Regions from separate parts of the Cellulosimicrobium sp. TH-20 genome, predicted to be linked through region 2. Evidence: riboswitches for the same ligand, from Rfam matches in the RefSeq annotation. Region 2 holds a riboswitch; the other holds the start of a gene.

Region 1 (7,266 bases), 1.5 Mb from region 2:
GGGTGACCCGTGGCGCGGGCACGGGAGGCCCGCGCCTGCGGTCCTTACTCGTGGGCCTCGCCGTGCGCCTTCACCAGGGCGGCGAGGCGACGCGCCTCCGCCTCGCCCCGGGCGCCGTCGGCCCGTTGGATGCCCATGACGGCGAGGGTGGACCCGTCCGCGAGGTCGAGACGCACCCACGCGTCGCCGGAGCCGAAGCGGACCGACACGATCTGGGGCCAGGCGAGGCGGCGCGTGTAGATGACGTTGCGCACCCGCAGGCCCTCGCGCGTCGGGACGGCGTGCACGCCGCCCAGGCGCCACAGCAGCCACGCCGCGAACAGCGCGAACGCCGCGATGGACAGCCGGTTCACCCACGACGTGCCGAGCGGCCCCGTCGCGGACAGCCCCACCACGACGCACCCGCCGACGACGACCACGCCCGTCGCCCAGGCCGACACCAGGCCGAACCGGGGCCGGAACGTGCGGTACGGGTCGTCGTCGCGGTCGCCCGGCAGGCCGGGGTCGGGGAACGGGTCGGTGCTCATGCCGCCACCGTCTCACACCCGCCGACCACCCACCGGGGGCCGAGGTTCAGAGGCGCGAGGCGTGGATCCGGGTCACGAGGATCGCGCGCGCACCCACGTCGTACAGGGCGTCCATGACCTGGTTCGTGCGGTCGCGGCGCACCATCGCCCGCACCGCCGCCCAGTCCCGGTCGTGCAGCGGCGACACCGTGGGCGACTCCAGGCCCGGCGTGATCGCGACCGCACGGTCCACGAGCGACACCGGCACGTCGTAGTCCATGAGGACGTACTCGTGCGCCGTCAGCACCCCCTGCAGACGACGGGACAGCACCTCCACCCCCGCCGGGACGTCCGCCTCCGCAACCTTGCGCGGCCGGATCAGCACCGCCTCCGACACCAGGATCGGGTCGCCGAACACCTCCAGGCCGGCGCCCCGCAGCGTCGTGCCCGTCGAGACCACGTCCGCGACGACGTCCGCCACCCCGAGCTGCACCGCCGACTCGACCGCACCGTCCAGGTGCACCACCGTCGCGTCCACCCCGTGCGCCCGCAGGTGCCCCTCCACGAGGACCTCGTACGACGTCGCGACCCGCAGCCCCTGCACCTGCTCCAACGACGTGATCGTCCCCGCCGGCGCCGCGTAGCGGAACGTCGACCCCCCGAACCCGAGCTGCATGTGCTCCACCGCGTCCGCGCCCGAGTCCAGCAGCAGGTCCCGACCCGTGACCCCGACGTCGACCGTGCCCGACCCCACGTACACCGCGATGTCGCGCGGGCGCAGGAAGAAGAACTCGGCGTCGTTGTCCGGGTCCGCCAGCACCAGCTCGCGCGGGTCACGGCGCTGGCGGTACCCCGCCTCGCGCAGCATCTCGACGGCGGGCTCGGACAGGGACCCCTTGTTGGGGACGGCGATACGCAGCATGACAGGACCTTCGTTCAGGGGATCGGGCAGGAAGAGGGGAACAGCAGGGACGAGCGAGGGGCGAGCGGCGCTCGCGGCCGGGAGCGGGGGACGCTCACCGGCGCGGCCGCTCACAGATGCTCGTACACGTCCTGCAGGCTCAGACCCTTCGCCAGCATGAGGACCTGCAGGTGGTAGAGGAGCTGGGAGATCTCCTCCGCCGTCTTCACGTCGCCCTCGTACTCGGCGGCCATCCACACCTCGGCGGCCTCCTCGACCACCTTCTTCCCGATCGCGTGCACGCCGGCGTCCAGCTCCGCGACCGTGCCGGAACCGGCAGGTCGCGTCGTGGCCTTCTCGGACAGCTCCGCGAACAGGGACTCGAACGTCTTCACGGGCTCCAGGGTATCCGCCGCCCGGACCCGGCCGGGGCGTGTCCGCCCAGCGGGCACGCCCCGACCCGGTCCGTCACAGGTCGCGCAGCGCCACGACCGTCGCGACCGCCGCCTCCGCGGCCTCCGCACCCTTGTCCTCGCGCGACCCCTCCAGGCCCGCCCGGTCCAGGGCCTGCTGCTCGTCGTCGCACGTCAGCACACCGAACCCCACCGGCACCCCCGTGCGCACGCTCACGTCCGTCAGACCCGACGTCGCCGCCTGGCACACGTACTCGAAGTGCGGCGTCCCCCCACGGATCACCACGCCCAGCGCCACCACCGCGTCCGCGCCGTGCTCCACCGCGCGTGCCGCCGCCACCGGCAGCTCGAACGACCCCGGCACCCGCACCACGCTCACGTGCGACACGTTCGCCGCCGCCAACGCCCGCCGCGCGCCCGCCAGCAACCCGTCCATCACCTCCGTGTGCCAGCTCGCCGCGACCACCGTCACCCGCAGCCCCGACCCGTCCACGCTCACCGTCGGCGCACCTGCCCCGCTCATCCCTCGTCCTCCTTCGTCTCCGTACCCGGCTCGTCGCCCGGCTCCACCAGGACAGCCCCGTCCGGGACCGCCACCGTGTCCAGCAGATGACCCATCGCCACCTTCTTCGTCACCAGGTACGCCCGGTTGTGCTCACCGTGACCCACCTCGATCCGCTCCGCCCCCACCACGTCGATGCCCGACGCCACCAGACCCGTCACCTTCGCCGGGTTGTTCGTCAGCAACCGCACCCGCGACAACCCCAGGTCCGCCAGGATCGCCGCCGCCGCCCCGTACTCCCGACGATCCACCGGCCACCCCAGCTCCAGGTTCGCCTGCACCGTGTCCAGACCAGCGTCCTGCAGCTCGTACGCCCCGATCTTCGCCAGCAACCCGATCCCCCGACCCTCGTGCCCCCGCAGGTACACCACCGCACCCCCCTCCGCCGCGACCCGCCCCAACGCCGCCCCCAGCTGCGGACCGCAGTCGCACCGCAACGACCCGAACGCGTCCCCCGTCAAGCACTCCGAGTGCACCCGCACCACCGGCACCACCTCCGTCCCGACGGCGCTCGCGGCCTCCGCACCAGCCTCACCCCGACCCGAGGCACCAGCAGGGGGGACCGCAGGGACCAGCGCCACGTGCTCCGCCCCCGTACGCAGGTCCCGGTACCCCACCACCCGGAACCGGCCGTGCACCGTCGGGAGCTCCGCCGACGACGTGCGGTGCACCCGCCGCGCCACCGCCTCCCGATCCGGCACCTCCGTGGCCACCGCAGGCGCCGAGTCGTGCACCCGCCGCCACGCCACCAGGTCCGCGATCGTGATCAGCACCAACCCGTCACGCTCCGCCAACGCCGCCGCGTCCCCCAGACGCATCATCGTCCCGTCGTCGTGCACCAGCTCCGCGATACCCCCGACCTCACCCCTCCCCGCCAGACGCACCAGGTCCACCGCGGCCTCCGTGTGCCCCGCACGATGCAGCACACCCCCCGGCACCGCCCGCAACGGCAGCACATGACCCGGCCGGATCAGATCACTCGCACCCGACGCCGGGTCCGCCAGCACCCGCAACGTCCGCGCCCGGTCCTCCGCCGAGATCCCCGTCGACACCCCCGTCGCCGCGTCCACCGTCACCGTGTACGCCGTCCGCCGCGGATCCTGGCTGTGCGGCACCATCAACGGCAGCTCCAACGCGTCCGCCCGCGCCGCCGGCATCGGCGCGCACAGGTACCCCGACGAGTGCCGGATCGTCCACGCCACCCACTCCGCCGACACCCCCTGCGCCGCGAACACCACGTCCGCCTCGTTCTCCCGGTCCGGCGAGTCCGCCACCAGCACCGGACGCCCCACCCGGATCGCCGCCAACGCCTCCTCGACCGACCCCAGCCGCACGGCCCCCGACCCCTCCGGCACCGCGGCGCTCGCGGACCCCGCGCCCGTCACGACGCGCTCCCGGGGACCACGCCGGACACCAGCAGGCGCTCGACGTACTTCGCGAGCACGTCCACCTCGAGGTTCACCCGGTCGCCCGGCACCAGTCGCCCGAGGATCGTCGCCTCGAGCGTCGTCGGGATCAGCGAGACGCCGAACGTCTCGTCGTCCACGTGCGTCACCGTCAACGACACCCCGCTCACCGCGATCGAGCCCTTCTCCGCCACGTAGCGCGTCAGACCCGCAGGGGCGGAGAGCACCAGGTCGTCCCACCGCTCCCCCGGCGCGCGGCTCACGAGCGTCCCGACGCCGTCCACGTGGCCCTGCACCACATGACCGCCCAGCCGCGCGTCCGCCCGGACGGCCCGCTCCAGGTTCACCGGCGACCCCGCCACGAGGTCACCCAGCGCAGTCCGCCGCAACGACTCCGGCATCACGTCCGCCGTGAACGACCCGTCGCCCCCGAGGCTCGTGACCGTCAGGCACACCCCGTTCACCGCGATCGAGTCACCGAGCGCCGCGTCCGACGCCGCGAGCGGCCCCTCGACCGTGAGCACCGCGTCCTCCCCCGCGCCGCCAGGGAACGCGATCCCCCGGACCCTGCCGATCTCCTCCACGATCCCCGTGAACATCAACCCACCCGTCCTTCCGTGCTCTTCCTGGACACCACCAGCGCGTCGTCCCCGACACGCCTCACCTCCACCGTGCGGAACCGGTGCGCGTCGGCGATCGTCGCCACACCCAACCCGTCCACCGCTCGCCGCCCGCCCCCCAGCAGCACCGGGGCCACGTACGCGTGCAGCTCGTCCACCGCGCCCGCGGCCAGGAACGCCGTCGCCAGCGTCGGACCGCCCTCCACCAGCACGTGCCGCACCTCGCGCTCCGCGAGCCGCTCCAGCACCTCACCGACGTCCCGCGTCAGCACGTGCACCAGCTCGCCACCCTCCCCGTGGACCCGCGCCGTCGGCGGGATCCCCCGCAGGCCCACGACCACCCGCAACGGCTGGTGCTCCGCCAGACGCGCGGCGCTCGCGGCCTCGTGGGACGAGCCGTGGGTGGGCACCCGCGCGGTGAGCTCGGGGTCGTCGGCCAGGAGCGTGCCCGTGCCGACGACGATCGCGTCCACCTCCGCCCGCACGCGGTGCGCGTGCTCGCGCGCCGCGGGCCCGGTGATCCACCGGCTCGTCCCGTCCGCGGCGGCCACGTAGCCGTCGAGCGTCGTAGCCGTCTTGAGCGTCACGTACGGCGTGCCGCGCCGGACGGCCGTGAGCCACACCCGCAGGAGCTCCTCGCCCTCGGCGGCGCGCAGGCCGCGCACGACGCGGACCCCCGCGGCCCGCAGCCGGTGCGCGCCGCCCGTGGCGACGGGGTTCGGGTCGTCGACGCCGAGCACGACCTCCGCCACGCCCGCGGCGACGAGGGCGTCGGCGCACGGGCCGGTGCGACCGGTGTGGGCGCACGGCTCGAGCGTCACGACCGCCGTCGCGCCGGCCACGTCGACGCCGCGCGCCCGGGCGTCCGCGAGGGCCGCCGCCTCGGCGTGCGGCGTCCCCGCGCCACGGTGCCACCCCTCGGCGAGCACGGGCCGCGGGTGCGGGTCGATCGAACCGGGCGCGGCGCCGTCGGGCAGGGTCGCGCCGGGCGGAGGGCCCAGCAGGACGCACCCGACGCGGGGGTTCGGCCCGTGCGCCGGCCCTCGGGCCGCCAGCTCGAGCGCGCGCGTCATCGCGTCGTCGACCGTCAGGGTGCGGGGATGCTCGCCCATCGTCCTCCTCCCGGGCACGGGCGCTCCGGGGTGAGGGCGGGCGGCGGGTCGAGCCACGAGGGCTCGACGGCGTCGCTCACCACGGCGAGGCCGTCACCGTCCCGGACGGGTGCACCGGCGGGTCGCCGGAGCACCACGCGCCGAGGCGTGGCCACGCCGCACGTGCTTCCTCCCATCCGGACTTTCACCGTCGGTCCTGGAGTTCCACCAGGTCAACCGCGCGTGGGCGCGGGTCGCGGACTGTCACCGCCGGCTCGGAATTGCACCGACCCCGGAGCACGTTCGTGCGTACTGCGTACTGCAACCGCCGATGTTACTCCGGGTGCGCCCCGCGCGGGTGCGACCGGCGGTCCGACGCGACCTCGCCCGCTCCCGTCGAGGTCGCCGCTCGCGAGCACCGCCTCCCCCTGAGCCGTCGAGCTTCGCCGTCCGACGGCTGGCTCCACTCTTTCTCCTTGCTCGGTGGTGAGGTTCTCGCGGTCTTGTGGATGGAAGATGTGCGCTTGGCACACTATTTTATGTGGAACGAAGAAGGGGCCCGAAGAGGGCCCCTTCCCGTCCTGACGTCAGTGAGAGTGCGCCGACGCCTCCGCCAGATCGCGCAGCGCCTGGATCTCCCCGGGCACGCTCTCCGCCCCGTAGACCGCCGACCCGGCGACGAAGACGTTCGCCCCCGCGTCCGCGGCCCGCTCGATCGTCGAGCGCGACACTCCCCCGTCGACCTGGATCCACACGTCGAGGCCCGACTCGCTCACGGCCTCGCGTGCCCGCCGGATCTTCGGCAGCGTCCCCTCGATGAAGGACTGCCCGCCGAAGCCCGGCTCGACCGTCATGACGAGGATCATGTCCACCTCGGTCAGCAGGTCCAGGAAGGGCTCCACCGGCGTCGCAGGACGCAGCGCGACGCCTGCGCGGGCTCCCAGACGGCGGAGCTCGCGAGCGAGCCGCACAGGGGCAGCAGCGGCCTCGGCGTGGAACGTGACCGACGCCGCCCCCGCCTCCGCGTAGGCCGGCGCCCAGCGGTCTGGGTCCTCGATCATGAGGTGGGCGTCGATCGGGACGGGCGACACCTGCGCCAGGCGCTCGAACACCGGCAGCCCGAGCGTCAGGTTCGGCACGAAGTGGTTGTCCATGACGTCGACGTGCGCGTAGTCCGCCGTGGCGATCGCGTTCAGGTCGCGCTCGAGGTTCGCGAAGTCGGCGGACAGGATGCTCGGTGCGATGAGGGCTGCCATGGGCCCAGCCTAGGGGCGCGTGCCGGAGCCCGGTGCTCGTACCCTCGTCGCGTGAGCGACCTCTCCTCCCCCTCCCCCGGCCCGGCCCCTGCCTCCGTCCGCGGCACGCCGCACCGCCCCGGGGACACGCACGCCTCCGCACCCGCCGTGACGGTGCGCCCGGCCACGGTGCACGACCTGCCGCGGGTCGCGGAGATCGCCGCCCCGTTCGTGCGCGACACGTGCGTGACGTTCGAGGAGGAGGTCTGGGACGTCCCGGCGTGGCACCGCAAGCTCGACGACGTCACCGCGCGCGGCCTGCCGTTCCTCGTCGCCGAGGTCGACGCCCCGGGCGGGCCGGGCTCCCCGACCGGCGCCGTCGTCGCGGGCTACGCGTACGCGTCGGCCTGGCGCCCCAAGCCCGCCTACCGGCACACCGCCGAGGACACGATCTACCTCGACCCGGAGCACGCCGGGCGCGGGGTGGGCACCGCGCTGCTCGCCGCGCTCCTGGAGGCGCTCGCCGCCGCGG
Region 2 (7,266 bases):
GACCGTCGAGCGCACGCGCGCGGCGATCGCCGCCGCGCGGCTCGACGACGGACCCCCGGCCTCCGCGCTGCGCCGCCTCGCCTTCGAGTACTTCGACCTCGGCCCCTGGTACATGGTGCTGTTCACCGAGCTCGCCGACGCCGAGTCCGCGTTCTGGGCCGAGTCCGAGCAGGCCGAGGAGCCGGTGCGGGAGATGCTGCGCCGCGGGCAGGAGGCCGGCGTCGTCGACGACCAGCTCAGCGTGGCGTGGATCGTCCGCACCCTGTGGTGGATGCTCTTCAACGCGTGGTCCATGGCCGACGACGGCGAGATCTCGCGCGCCGACGCGCTCCGCATGGCCGTCCGCAGCATCGAGGGCGTCGCCCTCACGCGCGAGGCCCGCGCATGAGCGTCAGCCCGGGGCCGGCACCCCGCCCCGGCCTCGGCGAGCGGCTGCGCCGCTGGTGGCAGCGGGCCGACGACGTCCGGAGCGGCGTGCGCTGGGCGAGCGTCGCGACCGTGCTCGGCGGGATCGTCGTCGCGGTCGTGTGCCTCGTGCTCGTGCTGCGCGGCCGCGTCTGGGCGTGGGTCCCGCTGGTGGTCGCCGCGGCCGTCGCGCTGCGCGAGGTCCGCTACCTGCAGCGCGCCGCCCGGGGCGGCCGGCCCCGGTACCAGGAGAACGCCCCGCGCTGACCGCCGGGCGGTCGCTCGTCCGGGCCGCCGTGCGGTCGGCCGTGGGGTCGCCCGTGCGGCCGGCGGTGCGAGAGCGTGCACCTCGCGGGCCACGAGGACCACGCACTCGTCATCCGGAGGTCGCACCCCGGCGGGCCGCAGGATCCACCGGACGGGCGACGCGCCCGGGGTGCGCCGCGGGACAGACTGTCGGTACGGCGCCGGTCAGCGGCGCCGGCCAACCTCCGGAGGCGCACCGTGACCCCCACCCCCGCCCGGGACACCGCGTTCCCCGCCCACGACGGCGCACCCGAGCAGCCGTCCGCCCGCGCGGCCGCGCGCGGCCTGCGCTTCACCGCGCGCCGCGCGTCCCGGGCCCGACGGCGGGGCGCGGCCCCCGCGCGTCGGCCTGCCGTCCCCCCGGTCGAGCGGGCGAACGGCTGGGTCGTCGCGCTGGCCGTGGCCGCAGGAGCCGTGCTCTTCTCGACCCTCGCGATGAAGGCGTTCCTCGGCGGCTGACCCTCGGTCCGGCGCCCGCGGCCCGCGCACCAGGGATCTCGCCGACGCCCGCGGTCTCACCCGCCCCAGCCGTCGACGCGGGGCCACCACGGGTCTACCGTCGAAGCACGGGCGCCGCTGCCGACGGCACGCGCCCGGCCACCGTAGGGCCGGAGGCCGCCCCGGGGCTCAGGCCCCGCCGGCGGCCGCCTCGTCCCACACCACGACGTCGCCCGCCCGGACCGTGCCGGACGACAGCAGCCGGCACACGACGCCGCCCCGCGCGTGCATCGCGCGCATCGCGCCGGGCGCGATCCAGTCGTCGAGCAGCCGGCACGGCGCGGCGATCCGGAGCACCTGGAGCTCGACGTCCCCGATCCGCAGGAACGACCCCGGCTTCGTGGGCAGGTCGCCGTGGGTGAGCGTGACGTTGCGCCGGGTGAGACCGGGGTCGATCTCCTGCCCGAGGTCCGCGGAGGCCGCCGCGAGGTCGGTGAGCGTCTGGATCGTCACGTGCCGGTGCTTCGACCCGTGGTACCGGTCGCCGACGAGGCCCTTGCCCTCCTCCGCCTCGACCGACGCGACGACCCGCGTCGGCAGCCGACGGGCCTTCGCGACGTGGATCGCGTGCACGCGAGGCTGGTCCGGCATGGCCCCAGCCTCGCACCCGGCGCCGCCCCAGGGCCACCGCCCCGGGCCGGGCGAGCGCCGGGTACCGGTGTACCGTCCGGTGCATGACCGACGTCCGCAGCCGCACCCATGCCCAGGCCGTCGACGCAGCGATCGAGCTCTTCACCCGCAAGGGGTACGAGCAGACGACCGTCGAGGAGATCGCCGACGCCGCCCAGGTCAGCCGCGCCACCTTCTTCCGCCGCTACGGGTCCAAGGAGGACGTGGTCTTCGCGGACCACGAGCTCCTGCTCGACGAGGTCGTCGTCATGCTCGCCGCGACGCGGCCCGTGCCCGACGCCGAGGGGCACCTCACGCCCGACCCGACGGTCGACCCGTACCTCGAGGTGTGCCGCGCGGCGCGGCTGGTGTTCGACCACCACGTCGGTCAGCGCAAGACGTCCCTGGCCCGCTGGCAGCTCCTCCAGCAGGTGCCGGCGCTGCGCGACCGCGAGCTCGTCACGACCCACCGCTACGAGCGCGCGTTCACCGCGTACCTGCGCGACGCGCTCCCGCCGGACGAGCGCCGCTCGACGGCGTCCATCGCGTTCGCGGCGTCCGTCGTCGCCGTGCACAACGCGCTCCTGCGCCGGTGGTTGCGCTCCCCCGAGCAGGACCTGCGCCCCCAGCTCGAGGAGGCGTTCGCGGACCTGCGCCGTGCCGCCGTCGGCCGGTACGCCGCGCCAGACGCCGCCGCCCAGGAGCGCAGCGGGGACGGCGTGCCCGCGGCGCGCCGCGTCGTCGTGACCGTGGTGGACGCGGACGCGGACGCGCAGGGCGTCGCGGACGACGTCGCGCGCGCCGTCCGCGACGCCCTGGCCTGACCCCTCCCGCCCCGCCCCGCCGAGCAGGTGGTCCTGGTTCGTCTGCGCCCGCGGACGGACCAGGACCACCTGCTCGGCGGCGCAGGGTCGCATCGTGTTTCAGTCCGTGGGACGGTGCGGTGCGAGTCCCGTGCCCGGGGAATGCGCGAGTAGCATCGGCGGTTGCAGAACGCAGTACGCACGAACGTGCTCCGGGGTCGGTGCAATTCCGAGCCGGCGGTGACAGTCCGCGACCCGCGCCCACGCGCGGTTGACCTGGTGGAACTCCAGGACCGACGGTGACAGTCCGGATGGGAGGAAGCACGTGCGGCGCGGCCGTCCTCGGCCGGGCTCTCGCGAGCCCGCGCGACGGGGCGCGGTCTCGCCGTGGTGAGCGACGCCGTCGGGCCCTCGTGGCCCGGCCCGGCCGCCCGCCCTCACCCCGGAGCGCCCGTGCCCGGGAGGACGAGGACATCCGATGGACCTGATCCACGCGCTGTTCGACGCGCAGCTGACGATCGGCGACCAGCATCTGCTGTGGCGCGAGATCGTGGGCAACGGGTTCGGCCTGGCGTCGGCGCTGGGCGGCATGCGGCGCAAGGTGTGGGCGTGGCCCGTGGGCATCGTCGGCAACCTGCTGCTGCTCACGGTGTTCCTCGGCGCGGTGTTCGCGACGCCCAACCCCGTCAACCTGCTCGGCCAGGCGGGCCGCCAGGTGATGTTCGTCGTCGTGTCGGTCTACGGGTGGGTGCAGTGGCGCAAGACCCAGGCGCGGCTCGGTGACGCCGACGCGGACAGCCACGGCGTCGCCGTCGTGCCGCGCTGGGCGTCGTGGCGCCAGCGCGTGTTCCTCGTCGTCGCGCTCGTCGGCGGCACAGCCCTCCTGACCCCGGTCTTCCGCGCGCTCGAGTCGTACGAGCCCGTCTGGGCCGACGCGTGGATCTTCATGGGCTCGCTGCTCGCGACGTACGGCATGGCGAAGGGCTGGGTCGAGTTCTGGCTCATCTGGGTCGCCGTGGACGTCGTGGGCGTGCCCCTGCTGATCTCGGCCGGCTTCTACGCGTCCGCGTTCATGTACGTGTTCTACGGCGCGTTCACGCTCGTCGGGTTCTTCGTGTGGTGGCGCGTCAACCGCCGCGCGGCCGCCGCTGCCGAGGCGGACGCCGCGGCGGCGGGCGCGCCCGCCTGACCCGCCGGTCACCCGACCCAACCCAACACCGATACCCCGTCTCGATTGACTGAGACGGGGTATCGCTGCACTATGGGAGGGACCGCCGCCGACGCCGGGCCCGCACCCCGGGCAACCGCGTCGAGGACGGTCGACCGACCGCAGCCGCCCTCCCAGGGGAGCACCGATGCCCACCACCCCGATCATGCCCGGCGTCACCGAGCCCACCTACGACCTCGCGACCCCGCTCGACCTCGACTACGCCGGCGCGTTCGCCGACGCGACCGAGGAGGACCGCGCCCACCTGCAGCGCGTCCGGCAGTTCGTCCAGGACGAGGTGCTGCCCGTCATCGACGACTACTGGGAGCGCGCCGAGGTCCCGTTCGACCTCGTCAAGCGCATGGGCGAGCTCGACCTGCTGCGTGACGGCGTCGACGTCGACGGTCGTCCGCACGTGAGCCAGCTCGCCGCCGGCCTCGCCGCCATGGAGATGTCGCGGGGCGACGGCTCCGTCGCGACGATCTGCGGCGTCCAGGGCGGTCTCGCGCTGCGCAGCATCCAGATGCTCGGCTCCGACGAGCAGCGGGCGAAGTACGCCGAGCCCATGGCGCGCGGGGAGATCCTCGGCGCGTTCGCGCTCACCGAGCCCACCCACGGCTCGGACTCCGTCTCGCTCGAGACGACGGCGCGCAAGGAGACGCGCGACGGCGTCGAGGGCTACGTGCTGAACGGCGAGAAGAAGTGGATCGGCAACGGGTCGTCGGGCCACGTCACGGTCGTGTGGGCGCGCCTCGTCGGCGACGACGGCGACGGCCAGGTCCACGGGTTCGTCGTGCCGCAGGACACCCCGGGCTACACGGGCACGACCATCACCGGCAAGGTGTCGCTCCGCGCGATCTGGCAGGCGCACGTCGTGCTCGACGACGTGTTCGTCCCCGCCGAGAACGCCCTGCCGGGCGCGCGGTCGTTCAAGGACACCTCGCGCGTGCTCTTCGCGACGCGCCTCGGGGTGGCGTGGGCCGCCGTCGGGCACGCGGTCGCGTGCTACGAGGCCGCGGTCGCGTACGCGAAGCAGCGCGTCCAGTTCGGGCGCCCGCTCGCCGCGAACCAGATGGTGCAGGAGCGCCTCACGCGGATGCTCTCGACGATCACGCAGCTCCAGCTCCTCGTCGCGCAGATGACGCGGCTCGACGAGGCGGGGACGCTCACCGGCCCGCAGGCGTCGCTCGCGAAGTACACGTGCACCCGCGGGGCGCGCGAGGTCGCGGCGAGCGCGCGCGACCTGCTCGGCGGCAACGGGATCCTGCTCCAGAACCGCGTCGCGCGGCACTTCGCCGACATCGAGGCCCTGCACACGTACGAGGGCACCGAATCGGTCCAGGCGCTCATCGTCGGGCGCGACATCACGGGCGTCTCCGCGTTCGTCTGACGGTCCCGAGGGCGCATGCCCTCCCCCGCTCCCCGGCGCCGCTCGCCCCTCCTCGCGGCGCCGGGGCTCCTGTTCGCCCCGTCTCCTCGCCCTCCCGGATCGGAGTCCCATGAGCACCGACGCCAGCCCCATGCCCGACGCCGCCGCCGTCACCCCCGAGGACGAGGTCACCCCGGTCCTCCTGCACGGCGCGCGCACCCCGTTCGCGCGCTTCCGCGGCGCGCTCGCCTCGCTCTCGGCGGCCGAGCTCGGCGCGCACGCGATCCGCGGCGCGCTCGCGGCCGCGGGCGTCGCGCCGGAGCAGGTCGACACGGTGATCGTCGGGCAGGTCGTGCAGGCGGGCGCCAAGCAGGGCCCCGCGCGCCAGGCCGCGATCCTCGCGGGCCTCGGCTGGGACGTGCCCACCGTGACGATCAACAAGCTGTGCCTCTCGGGCCTCACCGCGATCATCGACGCGGCCCGGCTGGTCCGCACGGGCGAGGCGAGCGTCGTCGTCGCGGGTGGCCAGGAGTCCATGACGAACGCGCCGCACCTCGTCGTCGGGTCGCGCTCCGGGTTCGCGTTCGGGGACGTGACGATGGCCGACTCGCTCACGCACGACGGGCTGAACGACCCGTTCAGCGGCGAGGTCATGGGCGAGCTCACCGACCGCGGCTGCGCGACGCGCGGCATCGGCCGCCCCGAGCAGGACGCGTTCGCGCTGCGCTCGCACCAGCGGGCCGCCGCGGCGCGCGACGCCGGGCGGCTCGCCGAGGAGATCGCCCCCGTCGAGGTGCCGCAGCGGCGGGGCGAGCCGGTCGTCGTCGAGCACGACGAGGGCGTGCGCGCCGACACGACGCTCGAGGCCCTGGAGCGCCTGCGCCCGGCCTTCGTGCGGGACGGGACCATCACCGCCGGGTCGAGCTCGCCCCTGTCCGACGGCGCGGCGGCGGTCGTCGTCGCGAGCCGCGCCTTCGCGAAGCGCAACGGCCTGCCGTGGCTCGCCGAGATCGGCGCGGCGGGCCAGGTCGCGGGGCCCGACAACTCGCTGCACTCCCAGCCGGCGCGAGCCATCGAGGCCGCTGTGAAGCGCGAGGGGATCGCCGCGGCGGACCTCGACCTCGTGGAGATCAACGAGGCGTTCGCCGCCGTCGCGCTGCAGTCGGTCGCGGACCTCGGCATCGACGCGGACGTGGTCAACGCCGACGGCGGCGCCATCGCGCTCGGCCACCCGGTCGGCGCGTCGGGCGCTCGGCTCGCGCTGCACCTCGCGCTCGCGCTCCGTCGCCGCGGGGGCGGCGTCGGCGCGGCGGCGCTGTGCGGCGGCGGCGGTCAGGGGGACGCGCTCGTCCTGCGCGTCTGACCCTCCGGGCGGGCCCCCGTCGGGGCTCCGCCGCGCGAGCCGACCAACCCTGGTGCACGATGCTGCACCAGGGTTGGCGCGTTTCGGCCGCCGCGGTGTGACGCAGATCGCGCCACGACGGCCGGGTTTCGCGTCATGGATCGCGTCTGACGTGGTCCCTCTCCCTGGAACCGCCCCCCCCACGAGAGGACCGTCATGACCACCGTGACCGACGCAGCCCGCCGTACCGCGAGCCGTGCGCGCCGCTCGCACCTGTCCGCCGTCGCCGTCGCGCTCGTCGGGCTCGCCGCAGGCTTCGCCGCGGCGCCCTACCTGCTCGGCTGACGCCTCCCGCTCGACGAGCCCGGGACCGCGGTCCCGGGCTCTCGTCATGCCCTGGTCGCCTCGTTCGCCGCGGGCTCGCGCGCGAGCAGCTCCTCCAGCCGGTCGAGCAGCGGGACCTGGCCCGCGACCACGAGCCCGCGGGCGCGCGCGAGCGCGAACCAGCCGGCCCGGTCGAGCTCCGGGAACTCCTGCATGCGTCCCGAGCGCGGCGGCCACTCCAGCGCGAACGTGTTGCTCGCGATCGTCGTGACGTCGAGGTCCGCCTCCCGCGCCCACGCCGCGACGAGCTTGCCCGCGCGCTGGCGCACCGTGCCGAGGTCGAGGTCCGGTGCCGCGCCGGCGGGAGCCGGGACGCCGAGCTCCTCGGCGAACTCGCGCAGCG

What was found. Region 2 has a riboswitch for FMN ahead of pnuC (nicotinamide riboside transporter PnuC). Riboswitches for the same ligand answer to the same signal wherever they lie in the genome.
Region 1: linked by a shared signal. The riboswitch ahead of ribD (bifunctional diaminohydroxyphosphoribosylaminopyrimidine deaminase/5-amino-6-(5-phosphoribosylamino)uracil reductase RibD) and the one ahead of pnuC (nicotinamide riboside transporter PnuC) in region 2 are both predicted to bind FMN.

Annotation. Positions count from the first base shown of each region.
Region 1 is NZ_CP020857.1:2,999,178-3,006,443, forward strand. It holds gene B8281_RS13265 (PH domain-containing protein) at 45-527, opposite strand; gene hisG (ATP phosphoribosyltransferase) at 574-1,428, opposite strand; gene B8281_RS13275 (phosphoribosyl-ATP diphosphatase) at 1,539-1,802, opposite strand; gene ribH (6,7-dimethyl-8-ribityllumazine synthase) at 1,876-2,343, opposite strand; gene ribB (3,4-dihydroxy-2-butanone-4-phosphate synthase) at 2,340-3,716, opposite strand; gene B8281_RS13290 (riboflavin synthase) at 3,764-4,387, opposite strand; gene ribD (bifunctional diaminohydroxyphosphoribosylaminopyrimidine deaminase/5-amino-6-(5-phosphoribosylamino)uracil reductase RibD) at 4,387-5,520, opposite strand; FMN riboswitch at 5,679-5,804, opposite strand; gene rpe (ribulose-phosphate 3-epimerase) at 6,087-6,755, opposite strand; gene B8281_RS13305 (GNAT family N-acetyltransferase) at 6,807-7,266, shown strand, end outside.
Region 2 is NZ_CP020857.1:1,453,026-1,460,291, reverse strand. It holds gene B8281_RS06500 (TetR/AcrR family transcriptional regulator) at 1-388, shown strand, start outside; gene B8281_RS06495 (hypothetical protein) at 385-672, shown strand; gene B8281_RS20025 (hypothetical protein) at 910-1,170, shown strand; gene B8281_RS06485 (MOSC domain-containing protein) at 1,339-1,800, opposite strand; gene B8281_RS06480 (TetR/AcrR family transcriptional regulator) at 1,884-2,642, shown strand; FMN riboswitch at 2,825-2,950, shown strand; gene pnuC (nicotinamide riboside transporter PnuC) at 3,100-3,810, shown strand; gene B8281_RS06470 (acyl-CoA dehydrogenase family protein) at 3,977-5,218, shown strand; gene B8281_RS06465 (acetyl-CoA C-acyltransferase) at 5,349-6,560, shown strand; gene B8281_RS19955 (hypothetical protein) at 6,756-6,884, shown strand; gene B8281_RS06460 (NUDIX domain-containing protein) at 6,929-7,266, opposite strand, start outside.